One region of the Pseudomonas sp. GW821-FHT02H09 genome, then DNA from elsewhere that is predicted to be linked to it. Evidence: predicted binding sites of a transcription regulator. Region 1 holds the regulator's gene; each other region holds the start of a gene.

What was found. The regulator sigma-54, encoded in region 1, starts transcription at its own class of promoters, with help from an activator protein. The targets are predictions, from matches to a motif close to ANTGGCATNNANNTTGCTNT.
Region 2: a site for sigma-54 is predicted at 7,599-7,618, ahead of AC07VR_RS16335 (ammonium transporter). Genes of this name have one in related genera too.
Region 3: a site for sigma-54 is predicted at 8,328-8,347, ahead of glnK (P-II family nitrogen regulator). Genes of this name have one in related genera too.

What each region holds. Positions count from the first base shown of each region.
Region 1 is NZ_JBWKVA010000001.1:150,881-160,961, forward strand. It holds gene tldD (metalloprotease TldD) at 1-178, shown strand, start outside; gene yjgA (ribosome biogenesis factor YjgA) at 241-765, opposite strand; gene pmbA (metalloprotease PmbA) at 874-2,220, shown strand; partial or broken gene AC07VR_RS00645 (ZIP family metal transporter) at 2,280-2,732, shown strand; gene AC07VR_RS00650 (HPr family phosphocarrier protein) at 2,763-3,035, opposite strand; gene rapZ (RNase adapter RapZ) at 3,051-3,908, opposite strand; gene ptsN (PTS IIA-like nitrogen regulatory protein PtsN) at 3,911-4,375, opposite strand; gene hpf (ribosome hibernation-promoting factor, HPF/YfiA family) at 4,388-4,696, opposite strand; gene AC07VR_RS00670 (RNA polymerase factor sigma-54) at 4,773-6,266, opposite strand; gene lptB (LPS export ABC transporter ATP-binding protein) at 6,537-7,262, opposite strand; gene lptA (lipopolysaccharide transport periplasmic protein LptA) at 7,262-7,807, opposite strand; gene lptC (LPS export ABC transporter periplasmic protein LptC) at 7,794-8,366, opposite strand; gene AC07VR_RS00690 (KdsC family phosphatase) at 8,375-8,899, opposite strand; gene AC07VR_RS00695 (KpsF/GutQ family sugar-phosphate isomerase) at 8,899-9,873, opposite strand.
Region 2 is NZ_JBWKVA010000011.1:6,396-16,476, forward strand. It holds gene folD (bifunctional methylenetetrahydrofolate dehydrogenase/methenyltetrahydrofolate cyclohydrolase FolD) at 1-759, opposite strand, end outside; gene purU (formyltetrahydrofolate deformylase) at 756-1,622, opposite strand; gene AC07VR_RS16310 (helix-turn-helix domain-containing protein) at 2,027-2,632, opposite strand; gene glnT (type III glutamate--ammonia ligase) at 3,001-4,335, shown strand; gene AC07VR_RS16320 (class II glutamine amidotransferase) at 4,414-5,319, shown strand; gene AC07VR_RS16325 (protein glxC) at 5,331-6,014, shown strand; gene AC07VR_RS16330 (FMN-binding glutamate synthase family protein) at 6,025-7,347, shown strand; gene AC07VR_RS16335 (ammonium transporter) at 7,664-8,998, shown strand; gene AC07VR_RS16340 (serine/threonine transporter) at 9,476-10,081, shown strand, end outside.
Region 3 is NZ_JBWKVA010000002.1:104,957-115,037, forward strand. It holds gene cyaY (iron donor protein CyaY) at 1-296, opposite strand, end outside; gene lptM (LPS translocon maturation chaperone LptM) at 522-695, shown strand; gene lysA (diaminopimelate decarboxylase) at 705-1,952, shown strand; gene dapF (diaminopimelate epimerase) at 1,957-2,787, shown strand; gene AC07VR_RS02940 (DUF484 family protein) at 2,801-3,526, shown strand; gene xerC (tyrosine recombinase XerC) at 3,529-4,425, shown strand; gene AC07VR_RS02950 (HAD family hydrolase) at 4,425-5,129, shown strand; gene sutA (dormancy-specific transcriptional regulator SutA) at 5,334-5,657, opposite strand; gene AC07VR_RS02960 (secondary thiamine-phosphate synthase enzyme YjbQ) at 5,760-6,185, opposite strand; gene AC07VR_RS02965 (ammonium transporter) at 6,412-7,749, opposite strand; gene glnK (P-II family nitrogen regulator) at 7,783-8,121, opposite strand; gene AC07VR_RS02975 (accessory factor UbiK family protein) at 8,541-8,801, shown strand; gene AC07VR_RS02980 (BRO-N domain-containing protein) at 9,201-9,728, shown strand; gene AC07VR_RS02985 (HigA family addiction module antitoxin) at 9,783-10,081, opposite strand, start outside.

The DNA of each region.
Region 1 (10,081 bases):
TGCGACGTTGATCGGTAACGGGCCGGAAGCGATGAGCAAAGTGTCGATGGTCGGTAACGACCTGGCGCTGGACAGCGGGGTAGGGACATGCGGTAAGGATGGGCAGTCGGTGCCGGTGGGTGTCGGCCAGCCAACCTTGAAGATCGACGCGATCACCGTGGGTGGCACGGGCGCTTGAGCTTGAGAGGGAGCCTTGGGTGGGTGAACCGCGAAGCGGTACAACCCACCCGGGGTCGAAGACTAACGCAGACCGCGTTGTGTCTCGTCCAGCTCACGGATGTACTTGAAGATTTTTCGGCTGGCAGCAGGTGGCTTGCTTTGCGCAAGCTCATGCTGGGCCTGACGGATCAGGGAGCGCAGTTGCTGGCGATCCGCGTCCGGGTAGTCGATGACGAACTTCTCCAGGACACCGTCATCGCCCGCGATCAAGCGATCGCGCCAGCGTTCCAGACCGTGGAAACGTTCGTTGTACTGCCGAGTGGAGGCGTCGAGTTGATCAAGCAACACCAGAATGGCGTCAGTGTCCTGATCGCGCATCAGTTTGCCGATGAACAGAATGTGCCGTTTACGCGCGATATTCGCGGTGTGCTTGGGCGCTTCAGCCAAAGCCCGGCGCAAGGCGTCGGTCAATGGCAGTTTTGCCAGCAAGTCAGGCTTGAGTGTTGTAAGGCGCTCGCCAAGATCAACCAGAGCATGCAGCTCGCGTTTGACCTGGGATTTGCTTTTTTCTCCCCCGTCGAGGGAGTCGTCGTAAGAATCAACCATGGTGGCAGTCCGCAAAGAAACGCCGCCATGATAACCAGTCGGGGGCCGCTTGTCCGGCCCGGTCGCTCGAAGGCCCCAGCCGAACGCAGAATTTGAGTGGAGAAAACCATGAGTGCAGTTGAAAGCGTCGGTCCACAAGCCTTGCCGGCACTGCAAGAACAAGTCGAGCAGATCATCGCCGAGGCCAAACGCCAGGGCGCCAGCGCCTGTGAAGTCGCGGTTTCTCTGGAGCAGGGTCTGTCGACCACGGTCCGCCAGCGGGAAGTCGAAACCGTTGAGTTCAACCGTGACCAGGGCTTTGGCATCACCTTGTATGTTGGCCAGCGCAAAGGTTCGGCCAGCACCTCGGCCAGCGGTCCGGAGGCGATTCGCGAAACCGTCGCCGCCGCCCTGGCCATCGCCAAACACACCTCGGAAGATGAAAGCTCAGGTTTGGCCGATGCAGCCTTGATGGCCAAGGATCTGCCGGACTTCGACCTGTTCCACGCCTGGGACATCACTCCGGAGCAAGCCATTGAGCAGGCACTGGCCTGTGAAGCGGCGGCGTTTGCCACCGACAGCCGAATCAAGAACGCCGATGGCACATCCCTGAGCACCCATCAGGGTTGCCGTGTGTATGGCAACAGTCACGGATTTATCGGCGGTTACGCGTCGACCCGTCACAGCCTGAGCTGCGTGATGATTGCCGAAGCCGATGGCCAGATGCAGCGCGATTACTGGTATGACGTGAATCGCCAGGGCGAACTGCTCGCTGATCCGGTCAGCATCGGCCAGCGTGCTGCGCAACGGGCGGCCAGTCGTCTGGGCGCGCGTCCGGTTCCAACCTGCGAAGTGCCGGTGCTGTTTTCCGCAGAACTGGCTGGCGGTTTGTTCGGCAGTTTTCTCGGGGCGATCTCCGGCGGCAATCTGTACCGAAAATCGTCGTTCCTCGAAGGTACGTTGGGCCAACGGCTGTTCCCTGAATGGCTGACCCTGGATGAACGGCCACACCTGATGCGTGGCCTGGGCAGTTCGGCCTTCGATGGCGACGGTCTGGCAACTTACGCCAAACCTTTCGTCGAGAACGGTCATTTGGTTTCTTACGTGCTGGGCACGTACTCCGGTCGCAAACTGGGCATGCCGAGCACCGCCAACGCTGGTGGCGTGCATAACCTGTTCGTTAGCCATGGCGATGAAGACCAGGCTGCGCTGCTGCGGCGCATGGGGCGCGGGCTGCTGGTCACCGAATTGATGGGTCAGGGCTTGAACATGGTGACTGGCGACTATTCCCGTGGTGCCTCGGGTTTCTGGGTGGAAAACGGCGAGATTCAGTTCGCCGTGCAAGAAGTGACCATCGCCGGCAACATGCGTGACATGTTCCAGCAGATCATCGCCGTTGGTAATGACCTGGAATTGCGCAGCAATATTCGTACGGGGTCAGTGCTGATCGAGCGGATGACAGTGGCCGGTAGCTAAACGACCGCAGCTTCAAGCGAAGGCGCGTCACCCAATGGGAGGCGCGCCTTTTTTTGTGGGAGTATCCGGTGATTGCTCCGCGGATCTGGCAATTTGTATTTGCCATCATTGCTCACAACATCCCGGAAGGCATGGCGGTCGGCGTGTCTGCCGGCGGTGGGATGCCCGACGCCGACAGTTTGGCCATGGGCATCGCTTTACAGGATGTGCCGGAAGGTTTGGTGATCGCTTTGGTATTAGCCGGGGCAGGGATGTCGCGGGTCAAGGCGTTCCTGGTCGGCGCGGCTTCAGGTTTGGTTGAGCCGGTCTTCGCGTTGTTGGGTGCCTGGCTGGTGAGTCTGGCCGAGTTGCTCTTGCCTCTGGGGTTGGCGTTGGCTGCAGGCGCGATGCTGCTGGTGGTGACTCACGAGGTGAGCCCGGAGTCACGGCGCAATGGCCACGACAAGCTGGCCAGCCTGGGGCTGTGTATCGGGTTCTGTCTGATGACAGTCATGAATACCGCGCTTGCGTAGGCGCCGCCGAAGGCTCGGGCCGCCGAGCTTTTATTCGCCTTCGTCGAAGAAGTTATTGATCAGCGCAACCAGCGCATTCAGCGCTTCCTGTTCTTGTTCGCCTTCAGTGCACAGATGGATTTTGGTGCCTTTACCGGCAGCGAGCATCATCATGGCCATGATGCTTTTGCCATCGACCATGGATTCAGGGGTACGTCCGGCTTTTATCTGGCAGGGATATTGACCTGCTACGCCGACAAACTTGGCAGATGCTCGGGCATGTAAACCCAGCTTGTTGATGATTTCAATTTCCAGAGCGGGCATCGCGGTGTGAATCCTTTAGCTTAGGTCGCGGTGGCGAACCTGGACGTTCTTCAGGGACTTTTGTAGAGCCTGGCCCAGACGTTCGGTCAGGTAGACGGAGCGGTGATGCCCGCCGGTGCAGCCAATGGCAATGGTGACGTAGGCGCGGTTGCTGGCGGCAAAGCGGGGCAGCCATTTCAGCAAATACGCAGAGATATCCTGGAACATTTCTTCGACATCCGGCTGAGCAGCCAGATACTCGGCAACCGGCTGGTCCAGCCCGGACTGATCGCGCAACTCCGGTTTCCAGTATGGATTGGGTAGGCAGCGCACATCGAATACCAGGTCAGCATCGACCGGCATTCCGCGTTTGAAGCCGAAAGATTCGACCAGAAACGCCGTGCCCGGCTCCGGCTGGTTCAGCAGGCGAAGTTTGATGGTATCGCGCAGTTGATACAGGTTCAGATGGGTGGTGTTGAGCTTCAGATCAGCGAGGTCGGCAATCGGCCCAAGCAGGTTGGTCTCATCATCAATGGCTTCGGCGAGCGACCGATTGGCGGTGCTCAGGGGGTGGCGTCGACGGGTTTCCGAGAATCGCTTGAGCAGGGTTTCCTCGTCGGCGTCCAGATACAGCACGTCGCATTGGATGTGCCGGCTGCGCACTTCTTCCAAAAGCTCCGGAAAGCGCGACAGATGGCTGGGCAAGTTACGGGCGTCGATGGAAACCGCAACCAGCGGTTGCGCCAGTTCAGTGTGAATCAACGCACGTTCGGCCAATTCCGGAAGCAGGCCGGCCGGCAGGTTGTCGATGCAGTAGTAACCGTTGTCCTCCAATACATCGAGGGCGGTGCTTTTACCGGAGCCGGATCGGCCGCTGACAATGATCAAACGCATGATTAATGACCGTTCTGCTCGTCCAGGACAACCTGGTACAGGGCTTCATTAGTTGCGGCGCTGCGAAGTTTTTCGCGCACTTCCTTGCGATCAAGCATGCTGGCAATTTGCCGAAGCAGTTCCAGATGCGCATCGGTAGCGGCTTGCGGGACCAGCAGGACAAACAGCAGGTCGACCGGAGCACCATCGATGGCGTCGAAATCTATGGGGGCGTCCAGGTGCATCAAGGCACTGATGGGCGATTCGCAGCCTTTGAGGCGGCAGTGGGGAATGGCGATGCCGTTGCCAAAACCGGTTGAACCAAGTTTTTCACGGGCTATCAGACTCTCGAAGACATCTTGCATTCCCAGATCCGGCACTTCGCGGCTGATCAGGTTGGCAATTTGCTCGAGGGCGCGCTTTTTACTGCCGCCCGGCACGTTCACCAAAGAACGGCCGGGGGTCAGGATGTTTTCAAGTCGAATCATGGGTTGGGAGTGTTAACGACCTGTTGCGCCCTGGAGGAGGCTCTGGGTCTTTTCCTTGTGCTTTTTGAGTTGGCGATCCAGCTTGTCGGTGAGTGCGTCGATTGCCGCGTACATGTCGTCATGCTCGGCGTTGGCGACCACTTCATTGCCGGGGATATGCAAGGTAGCTTCGATTTTCTGCTTCAGCTTTTCGACGGTCATCGTGACTTGCACATTGGTGATCTTGTCGAAATGCCTTTCCAATCGTTCGAGTTTTTCGCCGATGTAGATGCGCAGGGGTTCGGTCACTTCCAGTTGGTGTCCACTGATGTTGACTTGCATACAGCTTCTCCTTCGTTGCCAGTGCATAAAGCGGCAGGCAGAAATGCCTGCCACTGGAACGCTGTGGCGTGGCCCGTTACATCAAACGCTTACGTTCGCTCGAAGGCGCGATCCCAAGGGATTCGCGGTATTTGGCGACGGTGCGACGGGCTACCTGAATGCCTTGTGCCTCCAGTAAACCAGCGATCTTGCTGTCACTCAACGGCTTTTTCTGATTTTCCGCTGCAACCAGTTTTTTGATGATCGCGCGGATCGCTGTAGACGAGCATTCACCGCCTTCAGAGGTGCTTACGTGGCTGGAGAAAAAATATTTCAGTTCGTAGATGCCGCGCGGGGTATGCATGAATTTCTGGGTGGTGACCCGGGAAATTGTCGATTCGTGCATGCCGACCGCTTCGGCGATGTCATGCAGCACCAGCGGTTTCATCGCCTCATCGCCGTACTCGAGAAAGCCCCGTTGATGCTCGACGATCTGGGTGGCGACTTTCATCAGGGTTTCGTTGCGGCTTTGCAGGCTTTTGATGAACCAGCGCGCTTCCTGCAACTGGTTGCGCATGAAGGTGTTGTCGGCGCTGGTGTCGGCCCGGCGCACGAAACCGGCGTACTGCGGGTTGACCCGCAGGCGCGGTACGGATTCCTGATTCAACTCCACCAGCCAGCGTTCGTTGTCCTTGCGTACGATGACGTCGGGGACGACGTACTCGGCTTCACTGGATTCGATTTGAGAACCTGGGCGCGGGTTGAGGCTTTGCACCAGCTCGATGATCTGCCGCAGTTCGTCCTCTTTGAGCTTCATACGGCGCATCAGCTGGCTGTAGTCACGGCTGCCAAGCAGGTCGATGAAGTCGGTGACCAGGCGTTTAGCCTCGGTCAGCCAAGGTGTTTTGGCTGGCATTTGACGCAGCTGCAGCAACAGGCATTCGCTGAGGTTGCGCGCACCGATACCGGCGGGTTCGAATTGCTGGATGCGGTGCAGGACGGCCTCAATCTCGTCCAGTTCGATGTCCAGTTCCGGGTCGAAGGCTTCGAGGATTTCCTCAAGAGTTTCGTCCAGGTAGCCCTGATTGTTGATGCAATCGATCAGGGTAACGGCGATCAGGCGATCAGTATCGGACATCGGTGCCAGGTTCAGTTGCCAGAGCAAATGACTCTGCAGGCTCTCACCGGCCGATGTGCGGGTGGTGAAGTCCCACTCGTCGTCATCGTTACTCGGCAGGCTGCTGGCACTGGTCTGGTAAACATCTTCCCAAGCGGTGTCGACAGGTAATTCGTTGGGGATGCGCTCGTTCCAGTCGCCTTCCTCGAGGTTATCCACCGTCGGGGCGGTTTCCTGGTAAGAGGGTTCCTGAACATCGGTATTGGCTTTCTGCTCGACGTTGTCGGCCAGAGGGTCGGCGTTATCGAAGTCGTCGCCTTCTTCCTGGCGTTCGAGCATCGGATTGGACTCCAGTGCCTCCTGAATTTCCTGTTGCAGGTCCAGGGTCGACAATTGGAGCAGGCGGATGGCCTGTTGCAGCTGCGGTGTCATCGTCAGCTGCTGGCCCATTCTCAAGACTAGCGATGGTTTCATGGCAGGGGCTTAACACCTTATTTGCCGGCGCACATGCGCCATCCACTACAGGGCGCCGAAGCGCCAAACATAAGCAAATTATATGCCTGAAACTGAAGTGTTTGCCTAGAGCGCGGTAACAATAAAAATTTACAGGATCTCATTGCTACTGGCGCTCTGACTATTGGCTGAACACCTGAGGGCGCGTGTTTGCCTAAAGCGCGGTAACAATAAAATTTATAGGGTTTTATTGATAGCGGCGCTCTGACGACTTGCCCAACACCTCAGCGCTTACAGGCGGAACTCATGGCCCAGATACACTTCCTTGACCAGCTCGTTGGCCAGGATGGTGGCGGAGTCGCCTTCGGCGATCAGTTGACCGTCGTTAACGATGTAGGCAGTCTCGCAGATATCCAGGGTTTCACGGACGTTGTGATCTGTGATCAGCACGCCGATGCCCTTGGCCTTCAGGTGATGAATGATCTGCTTGATGTCTCCCACCGAGATCGGATCCACACCGGCAAACGGTTCATCGAGCAGGATGAACTTCGGTGCGGTGGCCAGGGCTCGGGCGATTTCCACGCGACGACGTTCGCCACCGGAGAGGCTCATGCCGAGGTTGTCGCGGATATGGTTGATGTGGAATTCCTGCAGCAGGCTTTCCAGCTCCTGGCGACGTCCGGCCTTGTCGAGTTCCTTGCGGGTCTCAAGAATGGCCATGATGTTATCGGCAACCGACAGCTTGCGGAAGATCGATGCTTCTTGCGGCAGATAGCCGATGCCGGCCCGTGCGCGGCCGTGCATCGGCTGGTGGCTGACGTCCAGGTCGTCGATCAGTACGCGACCCTGATCGGCCTGGACCAGCCCGACGATCATGTAGAAACAGGTGGTCTTGCCGGCACCGTTAGGGCCGAGCAAGCCGACGATCTGGCCGCTGTCGATGGACAGACTGACGTCACGCACGACCTGGCGGCTCTTGTAGCTCTTGGCCAGATGCTGAGCTTTCAGAGTTGCCATTACTGGGCCTTCTGCTCGTCAGTTTTCTTTTTCGGCTGGATCACCATGTCGACCCGCGGACGTTGCTGGGTGACCTTGTTGCCGGTGGCGCGACCGGCGTTAGCGACCTGTTTGACGGTGTCGTAGACGATTTTCTCACCTTCGGTGGTGTTGCCGTCGTTGATCACTTTGGCCTTGTCGATCAGCACGATACGGTTTTGCGCGGCGTGATACTGAATGGTCACACCATAAGCCTGGACAGGCTTTGGATCAGTCGCCTTTTGCAGCTGTTCGAAGTAAGCCAGGTTGCCCACCGAGGTCACTACGTCGATTTCACCTGCCGGGGTGCGAGTGATGGTCACGGTATTACCGGTGATCTTCATCGAGCCCTGGGTAATGATCACGTCGCCCTTGTAGGTGGCCACGCCATTCTTGTCGTCCAACTGAGCGTCGTCGGCCTGAATGCGGATGGGTTGCTGGCTATCAGTCGGCAGAGCCCAGGCGCTCACGCTTCCCAGTGCTGCGCTCAGGCTGAGCAAAATAGGGAGGGTTTTAACGAGCCTCATACTGTCCTCTTACGTTCGATAGCAGGTGCATCCTGCCTTCTTCCAAATACGCTTTCATTCCCTTGCCAGTAGTCGCGCCACCAGCGCCGTCGATTCTAACGGCTTGCTCGGTCTGCGCATATTGCTTCTGAGGGAATACGGTCATACGGCTACTGGTAATAATGGTCGTACGATCTTTCTCGTCGGTACGTGCAATACGTACCGAATCAATCAGTTCTACTTCAGTGCCGTCCGGATTGACTTCGCCGCGTTCGCTCTGGACGTGCCAGGGGAAAGTAGTGCCGCGATAGATGTGCAAGTCGGGCTTGGTCAGCATCGTCACTTCGGTCGCTTTCAGGTGTTCGACCTTGTCGGAAGTCATTTCGTACTGCAACTTGCCATCGGGCAGAAACTGCACACTGTGGGCGTTGATGGCGTAGTAGTCGATAGCGTTTTCGTCGACGACTGCCGCTGGCCGCTCGAGAAAGCGTTCCGGGCTGATGTTCCAGTAGCCAACGGCCGCGAACAGGGCGGTGATGACTCCGAAAATCAGAATGTTGCGAGTTTTTTTGCTCAGCATAGGTGGCTCTACAGGTAGGCGGCGTTGGCCGCTTCAAGGCTGCCTTGGGCGCGCAGGATCAACTCGCAAAATTCGCGCGCAGCCCCTTCGCCGCCACGGGCCTGAGTGATGCCGTGCGCATGTTCACGAACGAAGCTGGCGGCGTTGGCGACCGCCATACCCAAACCGACACGACGAATCACGGGAAGGTCGGGCAGGTCGTCACCCAGGTAGGCGACTTGTTCATAGCTTAGGTTGAGTTGAGCAAGAAGCTCGTCCAGTACCACCAGTTTGTCTTCGCGGCCCTGATAAAGATGAGGAATACCGAGATTTTTCGCACGGCGCTCGACCACCGGGGTCTTGCGGCCGCTGATAATGGCGGTCTGTACGCCCGCGGCCATCAGCATCTTGATACCTTGGCCGTCGAGAGTGTTGAAGGTCTTGAATTCGCTGCCGTCTTCAAGAAAGTACAGGCGGCCATCAGTCAGTACGCCGTCGACGTCGAAAACCGCGAGTTTGATGTTTTTGCCGCGTAGCAGTAGGTCTGTGCTCATTACATTACTCCCGCACGCAGCAAATCGTGCATATTCAAGGCGCCAACCGGGCGATCATCGCTATCGACCACCACCAGTGCGCTGATTTTATTGTCTTCCATGATTTTCAGGGCTTGGGCCGCGAGCATTTCGGCGCGCGCGGTTTTGCCATGAACGGTCATCACTTCATCGATAGTGGTGCTGTGGATGTCAATGGTGCGATCCAGTGTTCGACGCAAATCGCCGTCAGTGAAGATCCCGGCCAGACGCCCGTCGGCCTCGAGAATCATGGTCATGCCAAGGCCTTTGCGGGTCATTTCCACTAAGGCGTCTTTGAGCAAGGTGCCGCGCGGCACTTGAGGCAGTTCCGTGCCCGAGTGCATGACATTTTCCACTTTCAGTAGCAGGCGACGACCCAGGGCACCGCCCGGATGGGAGAAGGCGAAGTCTTCAGCGGTAAATCCCCGTGCTTCAAGCAAGGCGACCGCCAGTGCGTCCCCCATTACCAGGGCTGCGGTGGTGGAGGACGTCGGCGCCAGGTTCAGTGGGCAGGCTTCGTGCTCGACGTGAACATTGAGATTGACCTCTGCGGCCTTGGCCAGTGCCGACTCGGGATTGCCGGTCATGCTGATCAACTGAATGCCCATTCGCTTGATCAGAGGCAACAGGGTGACGATTTCATTGGTAGAGCCGGAATTGGACAGGGCGAGGATGATGTCGTCGCGGGTGATCATGCCCATGTCACCGTGGCTGGCTTCCGCCGGGTGTACGAAAAATGCCGTGGTGCCGGTGCTGGCCAGGGTTGCGGCAATTTTATTGCCGATGTGCCCTGACTTGCCCATGCCGACCACAACCACGCGGCCTTTGCTGGCCAGAATCATCTCGCAAGCGCGTACGAAATCTGCGTCGATATGAGCCAGCAAGCTTTCTACAGCTTCAGTTTCGAGGCGAATGGTACGTTGTGCTGATTGAATCAGGTCGCTGGATTGGCTCATATCAGAAATCGTATACCCAGATGAAAAGGCGGCGATTATAACGGTAATGATCAGTTCCCTCACGTAAGTTCGTCGGGCTTTGCGTGATTTGCCTGTCTTGATCCTGAACAGGCACGGCTTCGGCCTTGGGCGCTCTGCATCAGCAGTGATATAGTTCGCCGCCAGTTCGGCCTGCCTAGGGAGCCAGGCGTCCTAGTGAGAGGCTGCA
Region 2 (10,081 bases), on a different contig from region 1:
GTAATCGACATCGCCCACCAGGCGGCTGCCGTGTTCAGTCTCGATGCGGTTGATGCCGACATCGATCACCACCGCGCCGGGTTTCAGCCAACTGGCATCGATCATCTGCGCACGGCCGACGGCAGCCACCACGATGTCCGCCAGACGGCACAGGGCTGCGGCGTCGACGCTGCGCGAATGCACCACGCTGACCGAACAGTGGGCCTGCAACAACAGGGTCGCCATGGGCTTGCCGACGATGTTCGAGCGGCCGATCACCACCGCATGCTTGCCGCTCAGGTCACCGCAAGTGTCGTGCAACAGGCGCATGCAGCCGCTTGGCGTACACGGCGTAAGGACTTCCTGGCCCTGGACCAGACCACCGACGTTCTCCCGATGAAAGCCGTCGACATCCTTGATCGGGTCGATCGCCTGAATCACCGCGCCTTCATCGATATGCGCCGGCACCGGCAGTTGCACGAGAATGCCGTTGACCGTCGGATCGGCGTTCAGCTCGGCGATCACCGCGAGCAATTGCGCCTGGCTGGTGGTCGCGGGCAAGCGCTGTTCCAGTGAACCGATTCCGGCCTCTTTGGCGCGCAGAATCTTGTTGCGCACATAGACCTGACTGGCCGGGTCTTCACCGACCAATACCACGGCCAGCGTCGGCGTCACCTGCTGTTGTGCCAGTTCACGGACTTCGGCTGCGACCTCGCTGAGGACCTGGGAAGCGATGGCTTTGCCGTCGATGTCGCGGGCGAGTGGGATAGAACTGTTCATCGGAAGATCACCGTTTTTTCGCGATTGATGAACACCCGGTGTTGCAGGTGATATTTGACGGCTTTGGACAGCGCGACGGTTTCCGTGTCGCGGCCGATAGTCACCAGATCGTCTGCCTTGTAGGCGTGATCGACCCGTTGCACCTCCTGCTCGATGATCGGACCTTCGTCCAGGTCCGAGGTGACGTAGTGCGCTGTCGCGCCGATCAGTTTCACCCCGCGCTGGTGGGCCTGGTGGTAGGGCTTGGCACCCTTGAAACCAGGCAGGAACGAGTGATGGATGTTGATCGCCCGGCCCGACAATTGCTTGCACAGGTCATCGGAGAGGATCTGCATGTACCGAGCCAGTACCACCAGCTCGGTCTGCGTTTCTTCAACGATCTTCAGCAGCGCGGCTTCCTGCTGGGCCTTGGTGTCCTTGGTCACCGGCAGGTAGATGAAACGGATGCCTTCACGTTCGGCCATGTGCCGCAGCTCCAGATGGTTGGAGACGATGGCGGTGATCTGCATGTCCATCTCGCCTTTGTGGTGGCGGTACAGCAGGTCGGTCAGGCAGTGGTCGAATTTGCTGACCATGATCAACACGCGCATCGGTTGGGCGACTGCGTGCAATTGCCAGTCCATGTTCAGTGCCACGGCCACTTCATCGAAGCCCCGGCGCAAGGTTTCGATGTCACCCGTGACGCCGCTGTTGAAGCGAAAGACCGCGCGCATGAAGAACTGACCGGTCTCCTCGTCGTCGAACTGCGCCAGTTCGCTGATGTAGCAGCGGTTCTCGGCGAGAAAGGAGGTCACGGCGGCGACGATACCCGATGTCGCCGGGCAGCTGATCTTGAAAATGAAGTGGTCCGGTTCGGTACTCATTACGGGTCCTCGCAAGGGTGACATACAGGCTAAGGGGGCTGTGGAGTCGATGAATATTCATCGGTGGGAATTAAATTCATCGCTGAATAAAAATTCTCTGTACGAATAAAATATTCCTGTGGCGCTTTTTATAGGTGAAATAAAAAACGCCGTCCAGCGTTGTTTTGGTTTTTTTGCGAGGAGGAAGAAAGGAGGCGCGAGGGGAGGAGGGTTGTTCTGGATGTTGTATCGTGGCCAAGCGCTGATGCCCTGTAGCAGCTGCCGCCGGGCTGCGTCCGGCTGCGAAGCAGTCGTAAAATCGGACCCTGCGGTGTTTCAGGTTAACCGTGGAGGTTGGATTTACGACGGCTACGCCGCCGAACGCAGGCTACGCCAGCTGCTACGGGGGATGTGCTGAGCCTTGATCAGTCGTCGCCGTAGTTCATGATCGACAGCAGGTGGATCGGCACTTTCACCAACTGCTCGGGGCCGTGAGGGACTTCGCCATCGAAGGTCAGGCTGTCGCCGGCTTTCATGTGATAGAGCTGGTTACCGTGGCGGTAGACGATTTCGCCTTTGAGCAGATAGAGAAACTCGGTGCCCGGATGGGAGAAGGTCGGGAACTCTTCGCTGGCATCGTCCATGGTGACCATGTAAGCCTCGAAGGTTTTCTTCGGCCCACGGGTGTGGTTGAGCAGGTGATAGGTGTGGCCTTTCTCGGTGCCGCGACGCACCACCTGCATCCCTTCACCCTTGCGCACCAGCAGGGCGCCACTGCCTTGCTGGTCGTATTGACTGAAGAGTTTCGACATCGGCATACCGAGGGCGTCGCACAGGCGGCTCAAGGTATCGAGGCTGGTGGACACCTGGGCATTTTCGATCTTGCTGAGCATGCCCTGGCTGATACCGGCCAGTTGCGCCACATCGGCAATCTTCAATTCCTGCAATTGCCGCTGCCGCTTGATTTGCATGCCCAGATATTGCTCGAGCCTCAAGCGGGGCTCGGCCTCGGTGGGAATCACTTTGTTCATGCTTCATTTCCGATCATGAATATAAATTTCGCACTATGAATGTGCGATGCACTCCTGCTGCTACCCGTCATTTCTCCAGCCTGAGCGGTTCCAGCATGTCTGAAGTTTGCCCGTTGCGACACTCATTTCCCTGACGAGCCCTTGAAACACCAGTGTTTCCTGGCGCCAGGCGCTGTGCAGCGGCTATCTGAAAGCAAATCTGGCAAGGCAATTGCATTCTCATTAGGAAAGTAAATTTCTTTGTGAGAATAATCGGGTTGGCTTCAGGTCTCGTCCAGCTGAATTCTAGCACTGGGCAATCGTTAACGACTTCGGCCGACCCTCCCAGCAGATCCCGCTGTTTTGCCTTGCTCGAGGAGTCATATGTGATGTTGCCCACAGATACACAACGAATCATCGATGAGCACAAAATCAAATACGTGCTGGCTCAGTTCGTGGATATTCACGGCTCGGCGAAAACCAAGTCGGTACCTGTTTCCGGGTTACAGACGGTGATCGACAGTGGCGCCGGCTTTGCCGGTTTTGCCATCTGCGGCATGGGCATGCAACCCCACGGCCCGGACTTCATGGCCAAGGGCGACCTGAGTACCCTGACCGCGGTGCCTTGGCAGCCGGGTTACGGGCGCATCGTCTGCGTCGGCCATGTCAACAACGAACCCCATCCTTACGATTCGCGTTACGTCTTGATGCGCCAGGTGGAGCGCCTGAGTGCTCGCGGCTGGACCCTCAATACCGGCCTGGAACCTGAGTTCAGCCTGTTGCGTCGTGACGCCGAAGGCAAGCTATGCAGCGTTGATGCCAGCGATAACCTGGACAAACCCTGCTACGACTACAAAGGCCTGTCGCGCTCGCGGCAGTTCTTGGAGAACCTTACCGAAGCGTTGCAAAAAGTCGATTTCGACATCTATCAGATCGATCACGAAGACGCCAACGGCCAGTTCGAGATCAACTACACCTACAGCGATGCGCTGACTTCGGCCGATCGTTTCACCTTCTTCCGCATGGCCGCCGGTGAAGTCGCCAACGACCTGGGGATGATCTGCTCGTTCATGCCCAAGCCTGACCCCAAACGTGCGGGCAACGGCATGCACTTTCACTTGTCGATCGCTGACGCTGTGAACAAGAACCTGTTCCATGATTCCAGCGACTCAAGTGGCATGGGCCTGTCGAAAATGGCCTATCACTTCGCGGCCGGCCTGCTGGCCCATGGTCCGGCGTTGTGTGCTTTCGCCGCGCCGACGGTCAACTCTTACAAACGCCTGGTGGTCGGCCGTTCGCTTTCCGGTTCGACCTGGGCTCCAGCGTTCGTTGCCTACGGCTCCAACAACCGCTCGGCGATGGTCCGTGTCCCTTATGGGCGCCTCGAGTTTCGCCTGCCGGATGCCGGTTGCAACCCATACCTGGTCAGCGCCGCGATCATCGCTGCCGGCCTGGACGGCATCGACCGCAAGCTGGAAGCAGGGCCGCCGTGCAACGAAAACCTCTACTCCCTGAGCCTCGAAGAAATCGCTGGCCGTGGCATCGCCACCTTGCCGCAAAGCCTCAAGGAAGCCTGTGACGCGCTGGATGCCGATCCGTTGTTCCGGGAAAAACTCGGAAGCGAAATCGTCAACGAGTTCATCGAGCTCAAACGCATGGAATGGGTCGAGTACAGCCGCCACGTCTCCGATTGGGAGATCCAGCGCTACACCGAATTTTTCTAAACGAGCCTTTTCAACCACCCGTTTTGTATCGACCCGGTACCTCTGATCGAGGAACCGGCTGCCCAGTAGGAGAAATGTATGTGCGGAATCGTAGGTCTGTACTTGAAGAATCCAGCGCTGGAGTCCCGGCTTGGCAAACTCTTCGAACCCATGCTGCTGTCGATGACCGACCGTGGCCCGGACAGCGCCGGCTTTGCCATTTATGGCGATGAAGTGGCTGAAGGCTCGGTCAAGCTGACCCTGCAAAGCACGGTGCCCGGTTTTGACTTCAATGCCCTGATGGGCGCGCTGGAAGGCCGGCTCGGCCAGTCCGTGAACTGGTTTCAGAACGCCAGCGCAGTGGTGTTGAAAACCCCCGCCAAAGAAGCCGCTGTTCGCAGTGCGCTGGCCGAACTGGCGCCGGGCGTGCGCATCATGAGCGCCGGTCAAAGCATTGAAATCCTCAAGGGCATGGGCTTGCCCAAGGAGATCTCCGAGCGTTTCAACCTCGCCGGGATGAAAGGCAGTCACATTATCGGCCACACCCGCATGGCCACCGAAAGCGCCGTGACCATGGAAGGCAGCCACCCGTTTTCCACCGGTGCCGACCTGTGCCTGGTGCACAACGGCTCGTTGTCCAACCACTTCCGCCTGCGCCAGGAACTCAAGCGTCAGGGCATCGTGTTCCAGACCGAGAACGACACTGAAGTCGCCGCCGGTTACCTGGCCTGGCGCCTGCAACAGGGCGACTCGCTGAAAGTGGCGCTGGATCACGCGCTGGACGACCTCGACGGCTTCTTCACGTTCGCCATCGGCACCCGCAACGGCTTCGCGGTGATCCGCGACCCGATTGCCTGCAAGCCGGCGATCCTCGCCGAAACCGACGACTACGTCGCCATGGCCTCGGAATACCAGGCGCTTTCGAGCCTGCCCGGCATCGAGAACGCCAAGGTCTGGGAACCGGCGCCATCCACCATGTACATCTGGGAACGCAAAAGCGCCTGAGGAGCCCCGTTATGAAAACTATCGATCTATCTGTCAGTGAAGTACGCGAGCTCAATCAGGGGCTGCACGACCAGGCCAGACAACTGAGCTTTGCTGAGTGGGTGGTGACCCATTCCAACGGCGCGCACAACATTGCGGTCGGCGTTGACCAGGAACTGTTCATCGATATCCAGGGCCACGCCGGTTACTACTGCGCAGGCATGAACAAGAAAGCCCACATCACTGTGCACGGCAACGTCGGCACCGGTGTGGCGGAAAACATGATGTCCGGTTCGGTACGGGTCAAGGGCAGCGCCTCCCAGGCCGCTGGTGCCACCGCTCATGGCGGCTTGCTGGTGATCGAGGGCGACGCCGGTGCGCGTTGCGGGATTTCCATGAAAGGCATCGACATCGTGGTCGGCGGCAGCATCGGCCACATGAGCTGCTTCATGGGCCAGGCCGGGCGTCTGGTGGTCTGCGGCGACGCCGGGGATGCCTTGGGCGATTCGCTGTACGAAACCCGGATCTACGTACAGGGCAGCGTGCAGTCGCTGGGGTCGGACTGCATCGAAAAAGAAATGCGCGACGAACATCTTGCCGAGCTCAAAGCGTTGCTGGATCAAGCCGGTTTCACCGCTGACCCGAAAGCCTTCAAACGCTACGGTTCGGCCCGTCAGTTGTACAACTTCAAAGTCGATAACGCGTCCGCGTACTAAGGAGAACACAATGAGCGACAAACCTGTTCCGGTCCTGCGCGAATCCGCGACCTTCGACCGCCTGAGCATTCAGGAAATCCAGCGCGCCGCCGAAACCGGCATCTACGACATTCGCGGTGGTGGCACCAAGCGCAAGCTGCCGCACTTCGATGACTTGCTGTTGCTCGGCGCCAGTGTTTCCCGCTATCCGCTGGAAGGCTATCGCGAGAAATGCGGCACCGATGTGATTCTCGGCAACCGCTTCGCCAAAAAGCCCCTGCACCTGAAGATTCCGGTAACCATTGCCGGCATGAGCTTCGGCGCCTTGTCGGCGAATGCCAAGGAAGCCCTGGGCCGTGGCGCGACCATCGCCGGGACCAGCACCACCACCGGCGACGGCGGCATGACCCCGGAAGAGCGCGGACAGTCCCAGCACCTGGTTTATCAGTACCTGCCATCGCGTTACGGCATGAACCCGGATGATCTGCGCAAGGCCGATGCCATCGAAATCGTCCTGGGGCAGGGCGCCAAACCAGGTGGCGGCGGCATGCTGCTGGGCATGAAAGTCACCGAGCGCGTGGCCGGGATGCGCACGCTGCCCATCGGCGTCGATCAACGCAGTGCCTGCCGTCACCCGGACTGGACCGGGCCGGACGACCTGGCGATCAAGATCGCCGAAATCCGTGAAATCACCGATTGGGAAAAACCGATCTACGTGAAGATCGGCGCGAGCCGTCCGTACTACGACGTCAAACTGGCGATCAAGGCCGGTGCCGATGTGATTGTGCTCGACGGCATGCAAGGCGGCACAGCGGCGACTCAGGAAGTCTTTATCGAGCACGTCGGCATTCCGATTCTCGGCGCCATCCCGCCTGCGGTGCAGGCGTTGCAGGAGGAGGGCATGCATCGCAAGGTGCAGTTGATCGTTTCCGGCGGTATCCGTAACGGTGCCGACGTGGCCAAGGCCATGGCCCTCGGCGCGGATGCGGTGGCCATTGGTACGGCGGCGTTGATCGCCCTGGGTGACAACCATCCACGTCTGGACGAGGAACTGCGCAAGCTTGGTTCGGCCGCCGGTTTCTACGATGACTGGCAAGCGGGCCGCGACCCGGCGGGCATCACCACCCAGGACCCGGAGCTGTCCAAACGGCTTGATCCGGTGGAGGGCGGTCGACGTCTGGCCAACTACCTGCGGGTGTTGGTCCTCGAAGCCCAGACCATGGCCCGGGCCTGCGGCAAGTCGCACCTGCATAACCTCGACCCTGAGGATCTGGTGGCCTTGACCGTGGAAGCCGCCGCCATGGCCCGCGTGCCGTTGGCCGGGACTTCGTGGATTCCCGGGCAGCAATACTAAACGCGGAACCTGTGGGAGTGGGCTAGCCCCAATGCCAGTGAGTTAAGGGTATGTGTAGGAGCGAGCTTGCTCGCGATAGACGTTAACAATAACGCGCGCTTGCTGAATCAACGCGCCGCCCTTGAGCCCATCGCGAGCAAGCTCGCTCCTACATACCCTTAACTGCCCGGCATTAGGGCAAGCCCGTTCCTACAGGTCTCCGGTTTTACCCCTAACGGGCACAGACCCGTATGCACCGCGAGGCCTCATGGCCTCGCACTTTCCTTGCTCTGCCAGCCCCCTTTAGACGACTTTCCTGCTCTGGAGCTTGCTGACAATGATTCCATTCCCTGATTCACGGCTGACCTTCTCCCGGCTGACGCTGATGTTCGCGGCACTGTGCCTGTCGCCTCTGGCCTCGGCGGCCGATGTCACCCTGGACACTGGTACCACCGCCTGGATGATGACCGCGACGATGTTCGTGTTGTTGATGTGCATTCCGGGCCTGGCGCTGTTTTATGGCGGGATGGTCCGGGCAAAAAATTTCCTCTCGGTGTTCACTCAGTTGCTTGCCATCGCCGGGGTGATCGGTGTGCTGTGGGTGGTCTACGGCTACAGCATCGTCGTCGACGCGACCGGTATGGTCGCCGGTGAAGTCAATCTGAACAGCTTTATCGGCGGTTTCAGCAAAGTGTTCATGCTCGACATGACCCACGACAGCCTGGTCGGCAGTATTCCCGAAGGCGTCTACAGCGTGTTCCAGATGTCCTTCGCGATCATTACGCCGGCGCTGATTGCCGGTGGTTTCGCCGAACGCATGAAGTTCAGCGCCGCGCTGGCGTTCATGGCGCTGTGGTTCACCTTTGTCTACGCGCCAGTCGCACACATGATCTGGGGCGGCCCCGGCGGCTTGATGGTCAATTGGGGGGTACTGGATTTCGCCGGCGGCACCGCGGTGCATATCAATGCGGGCGTGGCGGCACTGGTGGCGTGCCTGGTACTGGGCAAACGCAAAGGCTACCCGAACGTCGCGATGCCACCGCATAACCTCGGTTTCACCCTGATGGGCGCCGGTCTGCTGTGGGTTGGCTGGTTCGGATTCAATATCGGCTCGGGAGCCGCGGTGAATACCGGTGCCGGGATCATCATGCTGACCACCCAGGTGGCAGCGTGCGCCGGGGTCGTCGGCTGGATGCTCACCGAATCCCTGATCCAGGGTCGGCCCAGCGCGCTCGGTGCGGCCTCAGGTGCATTGGCCGGCCTCGTCGGTATCACCCCGGCCTGTGCTTTTGTCGGTCCGGCCGGCGCCTTGGCGATTGGCCTGATCACCGGGGCCGCATGTTTCTTCGGCGTCAGCCAGTTGAAGCAGAAACTTGGTTACGATGATTCGCTGGATGTGTTCAGCCTGCACGGCATTGGCGGAATCGTCGGTGCGATCCTGACCGGCATCTTCGCGTCTCCTGCATTGGGCGGGTATGTCGAGAATCTGGATATCGTGACTCAGGTGCTGACTCAGTTGAAGGGCGTCAGCTTCACCTTCGTCTATTGCTTTGTCGTGAGCCTGATCATCCTCAAGGTACTGGAATGGAGCATTGGCCTGCGCACCAGTGGCGAGAACGAGACAGTGGGCCTGGACCTGGCCGAGCATGACGAGCGTGCTTACAGCGTGTGATCCGGCAGGTTAAAAAAGATGAGGAGCCTTGGTTCCCAATGCCAGTCAGTTAAGACATTACGCGGACCGTAGCAGCTGGCGAAGCCTGCGTCCGGCGGCGAAGCCGTCGCAAATCCTGCTTCCACGATTTGTCTGGAATACCGCAGTGACTGTTTTACGACTGCTGCGCAGCCGGACGCAGCCTTCGGCAGCTGCTACGGGGTACAGTGCTGAACTTAAAAATCCTTAACTGACTGGCATTAGCCTTGGTTCCGGCTTTTTTGTAGGAGCCGAGCTGAACTGCGATGAGGGCGTTGCTGCCACAGCAAATTTCTGGCGGTCAAGCTCATCCGCTTTACCGCTTCTCAGCTAAGTCTTTGCTTCTGTTGATTAATCCCGGAGAATCGCGCCCCTGTTACGGCCGGGGCGCTGCCTGTCAGCTTTTTCTGACTCGCTCCGGCTGTGTGGCAAATGACCGGAATGCGGAGATCCGACCGGATGAATGATCAGGCCAATAGCGTCGACGAACGCTTTGATGCGGCGGTACCAGCAAGCCTAAGTAGCTGGAATCGTCATGACACTACCTGGATGCTGGGCCTGTTTGGCACGGCAATCGGTGCGGGTACCCTGTTTTTGCCTATCAACGCTGGTCTAGGCGGCTTCTGGCCGTTGTTGATTCTGGCGCTGCTGGCGTTTCCGATGACTTTTTATGCGCACCGCGGCCTCAACCGCTTCGTGCTCTCCGGCCGTGCGGGTGCGGACATCACCGAAGTGGTCGAAGAGCATTTCGGGATCAAGGCTGGCGCGCTGATCACCTTGTTGTATTTCTTCGCCATCTTCCCGATTCTGCTGATCTACAGCGTAGCCCTGACCAACACCGTGGGCAGTTTCCTCGAGCACCAGTTGCACATCATGCCGCCACCGCGGGCGATTCTGTCGTTCGTGCTGATTCTCGGCCTGTTGGCAGTGGTGCGCTGTGGCGAACAGGCGATCGTCAAGGCCATGAGCCTGATGGTCTATCCGTTCATCGTTGCGTTGCTTTTCCTGGCAGTGTTCCTGGTTCCGCACTGGACCGGCGGCATTCTCGCCACTGCGACCACGCTG
Region 3 (10,081 bases), on a different contig from region 1:
TGCTTGACGATGCGCTCAAGCATCTCACCGAGCTGCTCTTCGCTCTTGTCACACATCCAGCGCTCGCTTTCTTCGTCGTAGTCGAAATGGAAGCCGCCGGACACTGCCGCCAGCCACAGCTGACGCAGCGGTTCCTGACGACTGAAGATCAACTGGCTACCGCCTTCGAACTTGACGGTGAGTACACCGGCCGAGCTTTCCAGATCAACATCCAGGCCACTCTCGTCGAAAATATCCTCCAGCGTCTGCTGGGTGGCATCGACCAGATCGTGGAAACGGGCTTCAGTCAAACTCATCGCAGGAACCTCAAAAAGTGTCTACTCACGCTCAAGCGCCGCAAGATACGGCCGAGCCCCAGCGATTGCAAAGGATACTGACCAAGCACCGGTATCCACGCGCCTCGCACTGCTTGACCACCTGCCACAGGCAAAGGCCCGCCGGACGGGTGGTCCGTCGCATAGGCAAGCTGCCGGGTGGCCGGTATACTCCGGCGCAATTAACGCATTTTCAAGGATTTCGCCATGAAGCGCCTGATCTCTTCCCTTGCTGCGCTCGTCGCGGTTGCCTGCCTTGTGGCTGCCTGTGGTCAAAAAGGTCCGCTGTATCTTCCCGATGACAGCAAATCTCCTGAAGACCAGGCAAAGTCGTCGCAGTCAAAAGCGCACCAGCACAGCACCGGTACCAGCACCTACTAAGGGAACATCATGGACGCTTTTAACTACCGTGACGGCGAGCTGTTCGCGGAAGATGTTGCCCTGTCTGCCATCGCCGAACGCTTTGGCACACCCACCTACGTCTACTCCCGCGCGCACATCGAAGCCCAGTACCTGGCGTACGCCGATGCCCTGGCCGGCACGCCGCACCTGGTCTGCTTTGCGGTCAAGGCCAACTCCAACCTGGGCGTACTGAATGTCCTGGCGCGTTTGGGCGCCGGTTTCGATATCGTCTCCCGTGGCGAACTGGAACGCGTTCTGGCCGCTGGTGGCCAGGCTGACAAGATCGTCTTCTCCGGCGTCGGCAAGACCCGTGATGACATGCGCCGCGCCCTGGAAGTCGGCGTGCACTGCTTCAACGTCGAGTCGACCGACGAACTCGAGCGCCTGCAAGTCGTCGCTGCCGAACTCGGTGTTCGCGCGCCGATCTCGCTGCGGGTCAACCCGGACGTCGATGCCGGCACACACCCCTACATTTCTACCGGTCTTAAAGAAAACAAGTTCGGCATCGCCATTGCCGACGCCGAAGACGTGTACGTCCGTGCCGCCCAACTGCCTAACCTGGAAGTGGTCGGCGTCGATTGCCACATCGGCTCGCAACTGACCACCCTCCCGCCCTTCATCGATGCCCTCGACCGCCTGCTGGCGCTGATCGATCGCCTGAGCGATTGCGGAATCTACCTGCGCCACATCGACCTCGGTGGCGGTTTGGGTGTGCGTTATCGCGATGAAGAGCCGCCATTGGCTGCCGACTACATCAAAGCCGTGCGCGAACGCATCGACGGCCGCGACCTGGCGCTGGTGTTCGAACCGGGCCGCTTCATCGTCGCCAACGCCGGGGTGTTGTTGACCCAGGTCGAGTACCTCAAGCACACCGAACACAAAGACTTCGCCATCGTCGACGCGGCCATGAACGACCTGATCCGTCCGGCGCTGTATCAGGCCTGGATGGACGTCACGGCCGTGCGCCCGCGTGCAACCCCGGCGCGCGCCTACGATATCGTCGGGCCGATCTGCGAAACCGGCGACTTCCTCGCCAAGGATCGTCAGCTGGCGCTGGAAGAAGGTGACTTGCTTGCCGTGCATTCGGCCGGTGCTTACGGTTTTGTCATGAGCTCCAACTACAACACTCGTGGCCGTTGCGCCGAAGTGCTGGTTGATGGCGATCAGGCTTTTGAAGTGCGTCGCCGCGAGACGGTAGCCGAGTTGTTTGCTGGCGAAAGCCTGCTGCCGGAGTAAAACCATGCTGCTGCGTTTTACCAAAATGCACGGCCTGGGCAATGACTTCATGGTCCTCGACCTGGTCAGCCAGCACGCGCATATTCTGCCCAAGCACGCCAAGCAATGGGGCGATCGGAACACCGGTGTCGGCTTCGATCAACTGCTGATCGTCGAAGCGCCGAGCAACCCGGACGTGGACTTCCGCTATCGGATCTTCAACGCCGACGGTTCCGAAGTGGAACAATGCGGCAACGGTGCGCGCTGCTTCGCGCGCTTCGTGCTGGACAAACGCCTGACCGCAAAACGACAGATCCGCGTCGAGACCAAAAGCGGCATCATCGAACTGGATATCCGCAGCGACGGCCAGATCAGTGTCAACATGGGCCCGCCGCGCCTGGTTCCGGCCGATATTCCATTTGAAGCCCAAGCTCAGGCCTTGAACTATCCGGTCGAAGTCGACGGCAAGACCGTCGAGCTCGCCGCGGTGTCCATGGGCAACCCGCACGCCGTGCTGCGCGTGGACGATATCAACAACGCGCCGGTGCATGAACTGGGGCCGAAAATCGAAAACCACCCGCGCTTCCCGGCACGGACCAACGTCGGTTTTCTTCAGGTCATTGACCGCCAGCGTGCGCAGTTGCGCGTCTGGGAGCGCGGCACAGGGGAAACCCAGGCCTGCGGGACCGGTGCCTGTGCAGCAGCAGTGGCCGCGATCAGCCAGGGGTGGATGGATTCACCACTGTTGATTGACCTGCCGGGTGGGCGTCTGTCCATTGAGTGGGCCGGCCCCGGCCAACCGGTGATGATGACCGGACCGGCAGTGCGCGTATACGAAGGACAGGTGCGTCTATGAGTGAGCGAAATCCATGACCGATCAGCCTCAGGTTCCAGCCCAACAGCCCGACGAATCACCTTCTGAAAGCCTTGAGGCGGCGGCCATTGCCGCGTACCTGGAGGCTCATCCGGATTTCTTCGCCGAGCACGAAGAACTGCTCCTGGCATTACGCATCCCCCATCAGCGCGGCGATACCATTTCACTGGTCGAGCGCCAGTTGAAGATGTTGCGCGAACGCAATATCGAGATGCGTCATCGCCTCTCACAACTGATGGACGTCGCTCGCGACAATGACCGGCTGTTTGACAAGACCCGCCGACTGACGCTCGCGCTCATGGACGCCAGCAGCCTGGAAGACGTGGTGATCAGCGTTGAAGACAGCCTGCGACAGGACTTTCAGGTGCCTTTTGTCAGTCTGATTCTATTCAGCGACAGCGCCCTGCCCGTCGGCCGCTGGGTCACCAGTGCCGAAGCGCAGCAGACCATCGGCGGCTTGTTGTCGAACGGCAAAACCGTCAGCGGCAGTCTGCGTGAGCACGAACTGGACTTCCTGTTCGGCGAAGAACAGCGCAAGCAAATTGGCTCCACGGCCGTCGTCGCCCTCAGCCACCAAGGCCTGTACGGCGTCCTGGCCATTGCCAGCCGCGATCCGCAGCATTACAAAAGCTCGGTGGGCACGCTGTTCCTGAGCTACATCGCCGAAGTCATGGGCCGCGTACTTCCGCGCATCCACAACTCTCTACGCTCGGTACGCTAACCATGGAACGACAACTGGACGCCTACTGCGCTCACCTGCGCAGTGAGCGCCAAGTGTCACCCCATACGCTGGAAGCCTACCGCCGCGACCTGAACAAAGTGCTGGCGTACTGCGAGAAACAGCAGATTTCAAGCTGGGCCACGCTGGATATTCAACGCCTGCGTAGCCTGATCGCCCGCCTGCATCAGCAGGGCCAGTCCTCCCGCAGCCTGGCGCGCCTGCTTTCGGCGGTTCGCGGGCTCTACCACTACTTGAACCGCGAAGGCCTCTGCGACCACGATCCAGCCAATGGTCTGGCACCGCCCAAAGGCGAACGTCGGCTACCCAAAACCCTGGATACCGACCGCGCGCTGCAACTGCTCGACGGCGCTGTCGAGGACGACTTCCTGGCTCATCGTGATCAGGCGATTCTGGAGCTGTTCTACTCCTCCGGCCTGCGCCTCTCCGAGCTGACCGGGCTCAATCTAGATCAGCTTGATTTAGCGGATGGCCTGGTTCAAGTCCTTGGTAAAGGCAGCAAAACCCGGGTTCTACCCGTCGGCAAGAAGGCTCGGGAGGCATTGCAGCTGTGGTTGCCACTGCGCGCCCTGACCAACCCGGCAGACGACGCAGTATTCGTCAGCCAACAGGGCCGGCGCCTGGGACCGCGAGCCATCCAGCTGCGCGTTAAAGCCGCTGGCGAGCGCGAACTGGGGCAGAACCTGCATCCGCACATGCTTCGGCACTCCTTCGCCAGCCACCTGCTGGAGTCCTCGCAAGACCTGCGCGCCGTGCAGGAGTTGCTCGGTCACTCGGACATCAAGACCACGCAGATTTACACTCATCTGGATTTCCAGCATTTGGCGTCGGTCTACGACAGCGCCCATCCTCGGGCCAAACGCAACAAAGGCGGTGAGTAATGACGATCAAACTGATCACTTTCGACCTCGACGACACCCTGTGGGACACCGCCCCGGTCATCGTCGGCGCGGAAGCGGTACTGCGCCAGTGGCTGGCCGAGCACGCGCCAGACCTCGGCGGTGTAGCTGTCGAACACCTCTGGGCGATCCGTGAGCGTGTCCTGAGCAACGAACCTGGCCTCAAGCACCGGATCAGCGCCTTGCGGCGCAGAGTGTTGTTCCACGCACTGGAGGAAGCCGGTTACGCCCATCAGCAAGCGTCGGAACTGGCCGATCAGGGCTTTGAAGTGTTTCTGCACGCGCGGCATCAGCTCGAGATATTTCCTGAGGTGCAACCGACCCTTGAAGTCCTCGCCAGGCACTACACGCTTGGGGTCGTCACCAACGGCAATGCTGATGTCCGCCGCCTGGGCCTTGCTGACTACTTCAAGTTTGCCCTTTGTGCCGAAGACATCGGCATTGCCAAACCGGATTCGCGCCTGTTTCACGAAGCCTTGCAACGTGGTGAGGCGACAGCGCAAACCGCCGTGCATATCGGCGATCATCCCGGGGATGACATTGCCGGCGCGCAGCAAGCCGGACTGCGGGCGATCTGGTTCAACCCGGCGGGTAAAGTGTGGGAAGCCGAGAAGGCGCCGGATGCCGAGATTCGCAGTTTGACTGAACTGCCTGCGTTGCTGGCACGGTGGAGCGCCCAACACTGAACCTGAATATCACATACCCCCTGTGGGAGCGAACTTGCTCGCGATAGCGGAGTGTCAGCCGATATCAATTCCGAATGTTACGCCCTCATCGCGAGCAAGCTCGCTCCCACAGGGTATCGCGCCAAGCCCAAGACCATTTCCTTACGCCCATGAAAAAGCCCGCAGCGACGGCGGGCTTTTTCAGCAAGCAAGTAACCGGCGCGCTTAGATAGGACGGCTGCCGTACTTGTTGTCAGGCTTTTTTGGTGGATCGGCCACCACGTTGGCCTCGACTTCCTGCACTTTGCCGCCTTTGGAGAGAAACTCCTCCATAGCGCGCGCCAGAGCATCACGCTCTTTGTTCTTGGCTTCGACACTCGGCAGCTCATCGACTGAAATAGCAGCCTTGGCCTTGCCTTTAGCGGTCGGAACAGGCACATCGCTGCTGTCGTCGTCAGCAACGTCTTCGGCCGCCGTTTCGAGACCTTCTTCGGTCTCGTCTTCGTCACCTACTTCGAGGTCGTCGTTTTCCAGATCATCGTCGCTCATGTTCTACCTCATGACTTGCGAAAAGCAGATTAGTTATAGCCCAGCTACGCCGACTGTCGACGGCTGCCGGAAAAAAATCAATATCCGCTGGTAACCAGCGGTTTATGCCCCATCGCCGTGCAAGGTGACAAGGACTTTACGAGCACCACCATGATCACGATGCTCGCCCAGATAAACACCTTGCCAGCTACCTAACGCCAGTCGACCTGCCGTCACCGGCAAACTCAACTGACAGCCAAGCAAGCTGGCCTTGAAGTGCGCCGGGAGATCATCCGCGCCTTCGTCCTCATGTTCATAGCCGGCCATGCCTTGTGGGATCAGCCGATTGAAAAAACGTTCGAAGTCGCGACGTACCGCCGGGTCGGCGTTCTCGTTGATGGTCAACGACGCCGAGGTATGCTGCAGCCACAAATGCACCAGACCGACCCGACATGCCTTCAATTCAGGCAGGCCGGCGAGTAACTCGTCCGTTACCAGATGAAAGCCCCGAGGCCTTGCCCGCAGGGTAATCAGAGTCTGTTGCCACATACAGTTCTCCGCACATTCGGCGCGCATTCTAGCGCGCTCAGGGAAAAAACAAAGGGTCTAATATTCCTTCAATGCTGTAAGTCATTGGCCCAAAAAAAACAGCTTCGATGAACACGCCTGGGAGCGAAGGAAAAAACCTTTCAGCTGTTCCCTTATCGACAAAAGCCAGACAAAAAAATGCCCGACGGGGTCGGGCATTTTTTTCTCGCGTTTCTTTCTCGAGAACTTACACGTTGTAGGCGCGCTCATTGTGTTGCGCCAGATCGAGGCCGACCGACTCTTCCTCTTCGGTGATACGCAGCCCCATGACGGCGTCCAGCACCTTGAGAATGATGAAGGTCGCGATCGCGGTGTAGATCACCGTGAAGCCAACACCTTTGCACTGAATCCAGACCTGCGCCGCTATATCAGTCACGGTGCCGAAACCGCCCAGCGACGGAGCCGCGAACGCACCGGTGAGGATCGCGCCAAGGATACCGCCGATACCGTGCACGCCGAAGGCGTCCAGGGAGTCGTCATAACCCAGTTTGCGTTTCAGGGTGGTCGCGCAGAAGAAGCACACCACACCCGCCGCCAGACCGATAATCAGCGAACCCATCGGGCCGACCGTACCGGCCGCCGGGGTAATCGCCACCAGACCGGCAACCACACCCGAAGCGATACCCAGTGCGCTAGGTTTGCCGTGGGTCAGCCACTCGGCGAACATCCAGCCCAGGGCCGCAGCAGCGGTAGCGATTTGAGTCACCAGCATCGCCATGCCGGCAGTGCCGTTGGCCGCAGCGGCGGAACCGGCGTTAAAGCCGAACCAGCCGACCCACAGCATGGCGGCGCCCATCAGGGTGTAACCAAGGTTGTGCGGCGCCATCGGCGTGGTCGGGAAGCCTTTACGCTTGCCCAGCACCAGACAGGCCACCAGCCCGGCGACACCGGCGTTGATATGCACCACGGTGCCGCCAGCAAAGTCGAGCACGCCCCAGTCACCCAGCAGCGAACCCGGACCACTCCAGACCATGTGCGCAATCGGTGCGTAAATCAGGGTGAACCACAAACCCATGAAGATCAGCATCGCGGAGAACTTCATCCGCTCGGCAAAGGCACCGACAATCAGCGCCGGGGTGATGATCGCGAAGGTCATCTGATAAGTAACGAAAACCGCCTCAGGAAACAGCGCCGTAGGACCGGTAATACTGGCGGGCGTGATGCCGGCCAGGAAGGCCTTGGCGAAGCTGCCGACAAACGAGTTGAAGTTGACGACGTTTACTTCCATGCCAGTCGTGTCAAACGCCATGCTGTAGCCATACAGGAACCACAGGATGGTGACCAGACCGGTAATGGCAAAGCACTGCATCATCACCGAAAGAATGTTTTTGGAGCGAACCATGCCGCCGTAGAACAGCGCGAGGCCGGGAATAGTCATGAACAGCACGAGTGCAGTGGAGGTCAACATCCAGGCGGTATCGCCGGAGTTGAGGACTGGAGCCGCCACCGGATCTGCCGCCATGGCCAGGCTGGGCATTACGAGGGACAACAGGGCTCCTAGCCCTGCGAAATTACGCAGAGTCATATTGTTTTCTCCTGGGGCGTTGGGTTTGGTGGCTTAGATTGCGTCGGTGTCGGTTTCGCCGGTACGGATGCGAATAGCCTGTTCCAGATTGACCACAAAGATCTTGCCGTCACCAATCTTGCCGGTGTTGGCCGCCTTGGTTATCGCCTCGATAACCCGATCAAGATCCTTGTCGTCAATGGCGACATCAATCTTCACCTTGGGCAGAAAATCGACCACGTACTCCGCGCCGCGATACAGCTCGGTGTGACCCTTCTGCCGACCAAAGCCTTTGACCTCAGTAACGGTAATGCCCTGCACGCCGATCTCGGACAACGACTCGCGCACATCGTCCAGTTTGAACGGCTTGATGATGGCAGTGACTAGCTTCATGAAAACTCTCTCCCGAATTGGTGGACTTGCCCCAGGAAAACAAACCCGTCTCAAGTCTAAGCGCAGTGCCTGGCTTTGTAACGCATCGTCGGCCTGACTCAGCCATCCCGACGCCAGCTAACCGCTCCTGACGAAACACTTCCCCGTTCCGCCCGGCGCACTGCATTCGTCACAGCGACTGCATCAGTGCATGGGTTACCAACGACTAAGCAGAAAGCTTGCCATCTCGTGAAAACCCATTGATTTCAATCCCTTGGCCGCTGCAGCAGGCGTCTGTTTACAACCAGCGCAACAGATACGCACAACAACAGTGCGCGATCGCCCGCCAACATGCGCGAAAAGCGTGCATCCCTGCCTGCGCCATTGACTATAGACACTGCGTGATACACTGGCGGCCATCAGTTTTCAGGACACCTCCCATGCTCGCGCCCAAAGATCTCCTCGACGCCCTGAGCGGCCACGCTTCCCGCCTGTTCAGCGGCGACACCCCGCTGCCACGCAACGAAATCGAAAGCCAGTTCAAAGCCCTGCTGCAAAGCGGCTTCAGCAAGCTTGATCTGGTGAGCAGAGAAGAGTTCGACAGCCAGATGGTGGTACTGGCGCGCACGCGCGCTCGACTGGAAAGCCTGGAAGCGAAGGTGGCCGAACTTGAAGCGAAGCTGAGTCCGCCTGCAGAATGACGTTATCGTCCACCCCGCTCCTCCTGTAGGAGCGAGGCTTGCCCGCGATAAGGTCGGAACGACCTTCCGGCAATCTTGAAGCCCGCCCTACATCCAGGCTGATTCCTACAAAAACCACCACCGATTTCCGATTGCGCCGCTAGACCCGGGTCTCTACGCTCACCCCCAGCTGAACATTCAGCACTGGGTTTGGCGACCCGGAAGCTTAAGGCGCACGACGCCCACCATACGATAGCGGGCGTTTTTCATGTCCGTCGACTCATGTCATGGCGGCTGTGCGTGGGAGACTTTCGGGTCTGCCGGGTTCCTTTTGCTCCGGTTCGCCAACCCGCGTACAGCTGCCACCCAATCGTTTGGCGACGATTGCTGGCAGCCCCTTAAGCAGAAGGAGCTGTATCAATGAATAAAAATGAAGCTTATCTAGTCCCCCACGTCTTCACCCGCCACAAACTCCACCTCCACGCACTCCTGCTGGAAAACCAGGCATGGTTCAGCGCCCGCGATCTTGGGCGTTTGCTCCGGCTTTTTCTGGATGAGCGCGCGTTGCGCAAACTTGATTCCGATCAGCGCCAGACCTTGCGGCTGCTTTGCCATGGCAAGGTTGAGCACACGCTACTGATCAGCGAGTCCGGGGTCTATGCGTTACTGGTCTATCACTACTGCCCGGAGTACCGGGGTTTGCGGGAGTGGCTGACTCACGATGTGGTCCCTGCGTTGAGGGATGCCCAGCAAGCGACTTCAAGCGAACGCCCGATTCTGAGCCTGCTGGATTGGCCGCAGATGTCCCTGAGCCTGTTGCACTGGAATAACCAGCCATGGATCCGGTTGCAGGATGTTCCACACATGCTGCCGGAGGGTGAGCGGCCACGGAGTGTGAGCAATGCACCTTGGTGGAAACGTGCTTCACGGTTGCTTCAATCGTTTTAAGCCCTGTAAAGAACGAACCCCACGCTTTGGCATGGGGTTCGATCAACAGGTCTGTCAGGCGCAGTGTGGAAGACGCTCAACCTGATCCCGGATCGCAGCGCCACGCTCGATTTCAGCTTTGCGCAGGTCGTAAGTCGATTGCAGGTTCAGCCAGAACTCGGGGGTGGTGTCCAGGCAAATGGCAAGCCTGAGCGCGACATCGGCACTCACGCCGCGGCGCTGAAGCACGATGTCATTCACCGTTGGGGTGGATACATTCAGCGCCCTGGCCAAAGCCGCTGCCGTAAGACCCAGAGGCTCAAGGTATTCCTCTTTAAGGATTTCGCCGGGGTGAACCGGGCGCATACCGTTCT